DNA from 4 places in the Nissabacter sp. SGAir0207 genome. Region 2 is predicted to be linked to each of the others. Evidence: predicted binding sites of a transcription regulator. Region 2 holds the regulator's gene; each other region holds the start of a gene.
What was found. The regulator PhoB, encoded in region 2, activates phosphate uptake and scavenging genes when phosphate is short. The targets are predictions, from matches to a motif close to CTGTCATAAAACTGNCNNAT.
Positions count from the first base shown of each region.

Region 1 (2,202 bases), 850 kb from region 2:
CAATCTGGTCGGAGCGGATGTCAGCATGCGCCAGCACCTCTACCAGCGTGGAACTCTGCGATGCCCAGATGTCCATCGGGTCGTGCTCAACCCAGCCGGCTTTAGGATAGATTTGGGTAAACTCACGTTGTGAGACCGCTACGATATTGGCGTCATGATCGAGAACCACTGCGCGGGAGCTGGTTGTGCCCTGATCCAGAGCGACAATGTATTTCTTTTCTGGCGTCATCATAATTATCCTGCAAAAAGTTAACCGGGAACGCGTTATCGTTACGCTTTGCGCTGTGTCGTCGGGGACTGCGGTGCCGCTTCGGCGTCTGGCTCGCAAATCTCACACGGCAGGTGGCGGCCAATCAGCGCACGGTAACCGAATGCACCGAGGGATGCGCCCACCAGCGGGCCAAAGATCGGCACCAGACAGTAGGGAATGCTCATGCCGCCAGTCAGGGCCACTTTGCCCCAGCCGGCAAAAAAGGCAAACAGTTTCGGGCCGAAGTCACGCGCCGGGTTGAGGGCAAAACCGGTCAGCGGGCCCATCGAACCGCCGATCACCGCAATCAGCAGGCCAATCAGCAGCGGGGCCAGCGGGCCGCGCGGCACACCGTTGCCATCATCGGTCAGCGCCATGATCAGGCAGACCAGAATGGCGGTGATCACTGTCTCCACCAGGAACGCCTGCATGATGGAGATGTGCGGGTTCGGGTAGGTGGAGAAGATGCCAGCCAGGTCGAGGCTCTCGACGCTGCCGCGTACCATATTGTGGCCCTGCTCATAGACAAAGAACAGGTTGTAGTAGAGGCCGTAGACCAGCGCGGCGGCGCAGAAGGCCCCCAGCAGCTGGGCGACAATGTAGGGAGCCACCTTGCGGCCATCGAAGCAGGCGAACAGCCAGAGCGCGATGGTGATGGCCGGATTGAGGTGCGCGCCAGAGATGGCGGCAGTCATGTAGACCGCCATGGCGACGCCCAGGCCCCAGATGACGCTGATCTCCCACTGGCCGAAACTGGCGCCGGCCAGCTTCATCGCCGCCACACAGCCGGCGCCGAAGAAGATGATCAGGCCGGTGCCGAGGAACTCAGCGATGCATTGGCCTTTCAGGGTAGTGCTGGTTAACTGGCTCATAGTGAAGTCCTACGGAGGGTAAGGGTCATTGGTTATTGTTGGTTCGCTGCGGTGTAACAAAGGTTAATCGAAATAGGTGCTCATTCTATAAATGAGTGCATATTGTGAATTTATCGTTAACGAGCAGAAACGAGAAATAGCGAACTTAAAATGTGTGTGGTGTGTCATAAAAATGAGCGAATTCGAGTGATTTTATCGCCAATTCACCCCATTCGCGCATCGGTAAACCGGTCACCTGGCGCCGCTTCGCTTTTCTGTGGGGCGCCCCGTGCCCTGCTTTTGACCCGCACGGGTTTCTGGCTGCTGACAAAATGTTCGGCTCACCCCGCTTTACGCCGGGATGCGGCTAGACAGGGGCAGGGTAGCTACATACAATCGTTTTTATTCAAGCGGCGCGCCGAGCTGATTCAGCCGCAGCGTTTCGAAAAGGGCGCTTGTTTTTGAAAGCAAACCCGTTTGCTGCCTCTGCATCCGACGGAGTGGACGACACGACAAGATGTACGCCTTACGAACATAAGAGGATTTAAGAATGTCATTTGAAGTTTTTGAGAAATTAGAAGCGAAAGTCCAGCAGGCGATTGACACCATCACCCTGCTGCAAATGGAAATTGAAGAACTGAAAGAGAAGAACAACTCGCTTTCTCAAGAAGTTCAACATGCAGGCCACCACCGCGAATCGCTGGTGCGTGAGAACGAGCAGCTGAAAGAAGAGCAGCACGTCTGGCAGGAACGCCTGCGGGCGCTGCTGGGAAAAATGGAGGAGGTCTGATCTCCTCGCACCCGACGACTGCCGTTGAGGTGTAAAGTCAGAACAAAAAAGGCGCTCCGGGAGCGCCTTTTTGTTGCCTGCTATACCTCACTCGAGGTCGAGCGGGTCTTCGGACAGGATGATGCCGGTGTTGTCGGCATAGAGATGATCGCCAGAGAAGAAGGTGACGCCGCCGAAGTTAACGCGGATGTCGCTCTCGCCGATGCCCTCGCTGGCCGCGCCAGCCGGGATGGCCGCCATCGCCTGAATGCCGATGTCCAGCTCCTCAAGGTCATCCACCTGGCGCACCGCGCCGTAGACCACAATGCCTT
Region 1 is NZ_CP028035.1:3,782,026-3,784,227, reverse strand. It holds gene glpK (glycerol kinase GlpK) at 1-232, opposite strand, end outside; gene C1N62_RS16980 (MIP/aquaporin family protein) at 271-1,122, opposite strand; gene zapB (septal ring assembly protein ZapB) at 1,652-1,891, shown strand; gene rraA (ribonuclease E activity regulator RraA) at 1,979-2,202, opposite strand, start outside.
Region 1: a site for PhoB is predicted at 1,284-1,303, ahead of C1N62_RS16980 (MIP/aquaporin family protein). Genes of this name have one in related genera too.

Region 2 (2,202 bases):
CGCCCTCCAGCTGGCGCATCTGGGTGACGTCACGCGCCACCATCAGCAGTTGCCCCTCAGAGTAAGGCATCGCGCGAAACTCCACATGGTGACCATTATTGAGCACCAAGGTCAGCGGGCGGTTGAATTGCGGCTCCTGCAAATAGCGGGTGAACTCCGGGTAGCGCAACAGGTTCAGGATATTCTGGCCGTTGTCCTCCGGCCAGCGCAGGCCGAGCAGGTGTTGGGCCAGCCCGTTGCACCAGAAGATGATCCCCTCTTCAGTGGTCAGCACCACCGCATCAGGCAAGGACTCCGCCCCGCTGCGAAAGCGCTTGATCAGCAGCGCCAGCTCGCGGCGACGGCGGCGGTTGCGCAGCTGCATCTGGTAGAGGCCATAGAACAGCGGCTCCCAGCTCCAGCGGCCGGTGGGCGGCGTCATGCTGCGGTCGAGCCACAGCCAATAAGAGAGGCGAAGCTGGTTATAGTAGTTCCAGCCCAGCGCGACCAGCACGCTGGCCAGCAGCCACCAGGGCAAACCGCCAAACAGCAGCCCCAGCAGCAGGCCGGGCAGGCAGAACAGCGCCAGCTCCAGCGCCAGACCCTTCCAGGATAGACGTTCCAGCACGTGATAATCTCCGGCGCGGCGTCAGTAGCGCGTTGAGAACCGGTAGCCCGTACCGCGGACAGTCTGCACCATGCGGTCATGCCCACTGCTCTCCAGCGCCTTGCGCAGGCGGCGAATATGCACGTCCACGGTACGATCCTCGACGTAGACGTTGGTGCCCCAGACATGGTTGAGCAGCTGCTCGCGGCTGTAGACCCGTTCTGAATGGGTCATAAAGAAGTGTAGCAGCCGGAACTCAGTCGGCCCCATCTCCAGCGGCGATTCATTAGCCATCACCCGGTGCGAGGAGGGATCCAGGCTCAGGCCCTGCATCTCAATCATCTCTTCCACCGCCATCGGCGAAATGCGGCGCATTACCGCCTTGATGCGGGCCACCAGCTCCTTCGGCGAGAAGGGCTTGGTGATGTAGTCATCCGCCCCCACCTCGAGGCCCCGCACGCGATCTTCCTCTTCGCCGCGGGCGGTGAGCATCATCACCGGGATGTCGCGCGTCAGCGCCTCACGTTTCATGTGCTTGATAAATTGCAACCCGGATCCTCCCGGCAGCATCCAGTCGAGCAGCACCAGGTCGGGATAGGGTTCCGCCAGGCGGTTTATCGCGCTGTCGAAATCTTCCGCTTCCAGCGGCTGGTAACCGTTCTGCTCCAGGACAAAACAGACCATCTCCCGAATCGGGGCTTCATCCTCAACCACCAATATGCGTCTTACCATCGTCAATCCTGCCAATAGGTTAGCGATCACGTTTGTTTGCGGCCGCCATTATGCGTCAGATTTATGACACATTTATGAATATCTGTTTCGGTGATGTTTCCCCTACGCCCTGTCCCGGTGCCTACCTTACGGCGAACGGCGGCGACTGCCAGGGTAAAATCACGAAGTTGGAAAGCATCTCGCAAACATCGGGTGGTTTGCGGCGCGACAGCGTGCCAGCCGGGTGTTTATAATCAGCCTCCATTACGCCGGGGCTGGCGTCAATCCCCGCATCTGCCGCCGGGCGGGTGCGGCAGCGTGAGCGGATTACCGAGAGAGAGTGTTATGCGCCTGATTCACACATCTGACTGGCACCTTGGCCAGCTGTTTTTCACCAAGAGCCGTGCGGCCGAGCATCAGGCCTTTTTGGGCTGGCTGATTGATCAGGTGGAGGCCCACCAGGTGGATGCGGTGGTGGTGGCCGGGGACATCTTCGACACCGGCGCACCGCCGAGCTATGCGCGCCAGCTCTACAATCGCTTTGTGGTGGATCTGCAACGCACCGGCTGCCAGCTGATTGTGCTAGGCGGCAACCATGATTCGGTCGCGACGCTCAATGAGTCGCGTGAACTGCTCGCCTGCCTCAACACCACGGTGATCGCCAATGTGAAGGCCGATCACCGGCCGCAGCTCTGTGTGCTGAACCAGCGCGACGGCACCCCCGGCGCGTTGCTGTGCGCCATCCCCTTCCTGCGCCCGCGTGATTTGCTGCTCAGCCGCGCCGGCCAGTCCGGCAGCGAAAAACAGCTGGCCCTGCAAGAGGCGATCGCCGCCCACTACCACACCCTGCACCAGTCAGCGCTGGAAAAGCGCGACCAACTGGGCCTGCCGCTGCCGATCATCGC
Region 2 is NZ_CP028035.1:2,935,108-2,937,309, forward strand. It holds gene phoR (phosphate regulon sensor histidine kinase PhoR) at 1-607, opposite strand, end outside; gene phoB (phosphate response regulator transcription factor PhoB) at 629-1,318, opposite strand; gene sbcD (exonuclease subunit SbcD) at 1,643-2,202, shown strand, end outside.

Region 3 (2,202 bases), 980 kb from region 2:
CAATGCCATCTTTCAGTCCAAACAGGTAGGCCATCAGGGACTCATTCGGCGGCACGCCCTCTGGCATGGAAGCCTCATCAAACCCGAGGGTGTAGCGCGCAATGAACGCCGTGTCGTGCAGGTTCTCGCTGATGATGACGTGCATCATGGCGTCCATCATCGCGTTGTCGGTGGTCGGCAGCAGCGGGATCCACTCATCGGCCAGCGAGGCGGCGGTGTCGGAGTAGCGCGGATCAACGACCACAAAGCGCGTGCCGTTGGCCTTCATCTGCTGGTAGTAGTGGTTAGTGTGGCCGAAGACCGTCTCATTCGGGTTGTGTCCCCACAGGATCACCAGTTTGGTGTCCGCCAGCGTGTCGAGCGAACTGCCGCTGGCGTGGGTGCCGTAGGTGTAGGGCGTGGCGGCCGCGGTGTTGCCCATGCTGACCGAGTGGTAGTGCTCGAGGTAGCCGCCGGTCAGGTTGAACAGCCGACGCAGCATCTTGTCACCCGAGAACGCGCCGCCGCTGACGGCGGTGTTGGTGTGGGCAAAGCGCGCCGCTGGGCCATACTGTTCAGTGATGCGCTTCAGATTGTCGGCGATCAGGGTAGTCGCTTCGTCCCAGCTGATGCGCTCGAATTTGCCCTCGCCACGCCGTCCGACCCGTTTCATCGGGTACTTGAGGCGATCGGGATGATAGACAAACTTGCGGTAGCCGCGGCCGCGCACGCAGGCGCGCATGATTGGCATCTCCGGGTCCAGCTCGTTATCCGGGCGGGTGGTAATGCGCGTCACCATGCCCTGCGAAACATGGGCGCGGATGTCGCATTTGCCGCCGCAATCGAAGGTGCTACAGGTCGGTACGACACGGGTGGCAGGGGCAGGGGAGGCGAGGCCCGTCGCTGGCGCGGCGGTGACCTTGTTGCCGGCGATAAAAGGCACCGCCAGCAGGGCGCTGCCTGCCTGCACGAAACGTCGCCGGCTGAGCGCCAGGCCGCCCTTCAGGCCAGATGGCTTGTGTGTGGTCATAAGCTGCTTCCAAAAAAGGAAAGAGCTTAGCCATCACGCTGGTGTGGGGTGTTGATGGCAATCAAACCAAGCCGGAGTGCCGCCGGTGAAAGGGCAGAAAAGTGGGTGGCGGCGATACATTGATTTATCTAATGAATTTCTGGAGATTGTATTATTTTTAATTAATATCTTTGCCGCGCCCCGCCTAAGCCGGGTAATGGGGCTGATTGAAAATCATCCGTCACAAAACTGTCATACTAACTACATTTTACTGTCACCAAACTGTCCTATTTTCCCTCCTGCAGCGATTCACATACTCAAAAAACGGCCTAAGCCGGATTGCCATCCCCAGGAGAGATTATGAAACTGATGCGTACCACCGTCGCCGGTATTGTGGCAGCGACCTTTTCGTTCACGACAATGTCCGCCTTCGCCGCAGCCAGCCTGACCGGCGCCGGCGGCACCTTCCCGGCTCCGGTGTATGCCAAGTGGGCCGATAGCTACCAGAAAGAGACCGGCAACCAGGTGAACTACCAGGGGATCGGCTCGTCAGGTGGCGTGAAGCAGATCATTGCCAAGACCGTAGATTTCGGTGCCTCTGATGCCCCGATGGCGGAAGACAAGCTGAACAGCAGCGGTCTGTTCCAGTTCCCGACCGTGATTGGCGGCGTGGTGCTGGCGGTGAACCTGCCGGGCCTGAAATCGGGCGACCTGATGCTGGATGGCGCCACCCTGGGTGACATCTACCTGGGCAAAATCAAGAAGTGGAACGATCCGGCCATCAGCAAACTGAACCCCGGCGTGAAACTGCCAGACCAGAACATCGCCGTGGTGCGCCGCGCTGACGGTTCCGGCACCTCCTTCGTCTTCACCAGCTACCTGGCGAAGGTGAATGGCGAGTGGAAAGAGAAAGTGGGCGCGGGCAACACCGTGAACTGGCCGACCGGTCTGGGCGGCAAGGGCAATGACGGCGTTGCCGCCTTCGTCCAGCGTCTGCCGGGTTCCATCGGTTACGTTGAGTATGCCTACGCTAAGCAGAACAAACTGGCCTACACCAAGCTGGTGAACGCCGATGGTCAGGCTGTCTCCCCGACGGAAGAAGCGTTCAGCGCGGCCGCCAAGGGCGCAGACTGGAGCACCTCCTTCGCGCAGGATCTGACCAACCAGAAGGGTGGTGACGCCTGGCCGATCACCTCCACCACCTTCATCCTGAT
Region 3 is NZ_CP028035.1:3,911,620-3,913,821, forward strand. It holds gene C1N62_RS17595 (DMSO/selenate family reductase complex A subunit) at 1-1,009, opposite strand, end outside; gene pstS (phosphate ABC transporter substrate-binding protein PstS) at 1,349-2,202, shown strand, end outside.
Region 3: a site for PhoB is predicted at 1,227-1,246, ahead of pstS (phosphate ABC transporter substrate-binding protein PstS). Genes of this name have one in related genera too.

Region 4 (2,202 bases), 1.1 Mb from region 2:
GGCACGGAGACGCCGGAGAGGGTTTGCAGGTGATCCAGCAGCGGTTTGTGCAGGGTGAAGGGCACCAGCCCGGCGCGGGTCGGCAACACCTTCAGGCCAAACTGCTCCGCCAGCTTGTAGCCGAACGGCGTGGCCCCGAGGCCCGGCATCGACAGGCCACCGGTCGCCACCACCAGCGCGCCAGCGCTGACCTGCCCGCCGTTGAGCGACAGGGTGAAGCCATTGTCGCCCTGCTCCACCGCCAGCACTTCGCTGCGCAGCCGCAGCGTCACTTGCCCCTGCTCACACTCCTTCAGCAGCAGATCGACAATCTGTTGCGCCGAGTCGTCGCAGAAGAGCTGGCCGAGGGTCTTCTCGTGGTAGGCGATGCCGTGGCGGTTGACCAGATCGATGAAATCCCACTGGGTGTAGCGCGCCAGCGCCGATTTGCAGAAGTGCGGGTTCTCTGACAGGTAGGCGGCCGGCTCAGTGTACATATTGGTGAAGTTGCAACGCCCGCCGCCGGACATCAGGATCTTGCGCCCCGCCTTCTTGCCATTGTCCAGCAGCAGAACCCGGCGGCCGCCTTGTCCCGCCAGCGCGGCACAAAACATACCGGCCGCGCCGGCACCGATCACCACCACATCAAACTGTTCCACTGCAATACCTCTGTAATAAATAGCGTTTACGGCCGGGCCATACATGAAAGATCTGCTACATATAAAGGTGTGCTGGCAGTTTCAGGCTGGCGATTCAGGCGGCGAATTGTATGCCCCAGCGGCATCAAGTTCCAGAGTAACGAAAAGTTAATAAACGTAAGTCTTATTAACACGATGATTTTATATCGTTTTTTCAACAAAATGCGCCCTTTGGACGGTTTTTTTGTCGTAAAACGGTCATATTTCTCTTTCCGATGCACCCTGTTCTCGCGGATAATGCGCCGCGTTCATGACCACCAACTGGCGTAACGCTTATGCTACATCTGTTCGCTGGGCTGGATTTTCATACCGGCCTGTTGTTAGTCCTCGCGCTACTGTTTGTCCTGTTCTACGAAGCCATCAACGGTTTCCACGATACAGCCAACGCAGTGGCCACTGTGATTTACACCCGTGCCATGCGCTCGCAGATTGCGGTCGTGATGGCGGGTCTTTTCAACTTCCTTGGCGTAATACTCGGCGGCCTGAGTGTTGCTTATGCCATCGTCCACCTGCTGCCCACCGATCTGCTGTTGAACGTAGGATCGGCCCACGGCCTGGCAATGGTCTTCTCCATGCTGCTGGCGGCAATTATCTGGAACCTCGGCACCTGGTACTTTGGCCTGCCGGCCTCCAGTTCACACACCCTGATTGGCGCCATTATCGGCATCGGTTTGACCAACGCCATTGTCACGGACAGCTCCGTGGTGGATGCGTTGAACATTCCGAAGATGGTTAGCATTTTCCTGTCGCTGATCCTCTCGCCGTTGGTCGGCATGGGGCTGGCGGGTGCGCTGGTGTTTGTGTTGCGCCGCTATTGGAGCAGCACCAAGAAGCGCCGCCGCATCCACATGACCCCGGCAGAGCGCGAAAAGCTCGACGGCAAAAAGAAGCCGCCGTTCTGGACGCGTACCGCCTTGATCCTCTCCGCCATCGGCGTCAGCTTCTCGCATGGCGCCAACGACGGGCAGAAGGGCATTGGCCTGATCATGCTGGTGCTGATTGGTGTCGCCCCGGCGGGCTTCGTGGTCAACATGAATGCCACCGGCTATGACATCACCCGCACCCGCGACGCGGTGACGCATTTGCAGCAGTACTACCAGCAGCACCCGGATGCCCTGCCGCACGTTGCCGCGCAGACGCCGCTGGTGCCGACGCCGGAAGAGACGCTGCCGGACACGCCGCGTGAGTTCCACTGCGACAGCAGCCGGGCGCTGGTGGCGATTGACCGTGCGCAGACGCTGCTGACCAACCTGCCGAGCTACAGCGCGCTGTCGGTGGAGGAGCGCAGCCATATGCGCCGCCTGCTGATGTGCGTGGCGGATACTGCTGACAAGGCGGCCAAGCTGCCGAACACCAGCACCGAGGATAAACGCTTCCTTGGCAACCTGCGCAATGACCTGCTGGCGACCGTCGAGTACGCGCCGGTCTGGATCATCGTCGCGGTGGCGCTGGCGCTCTCGCTGGGCACCATGTTCGGCTGGAAGCGCGTGGCGACCACCATCGGTGAGAAGATTGGCAAGAAGGG
Region 4 is NZ_CP028035.1:155,756-157,957, reverse strand. It holds gene C1N62_RS00655 (NAD(P)/FAD-dependent oxidoreductase) at 1-638, opposite strand, end outside; gene pitA (inorganic phosphate transporter PitA) at 953-2,202, shown strand, end outside.
Region 4: a site for PhoB is predicted at 862-881, ahead of pitA (inorganic phosphate transporter PitA). Genes of this name have one in related genera too.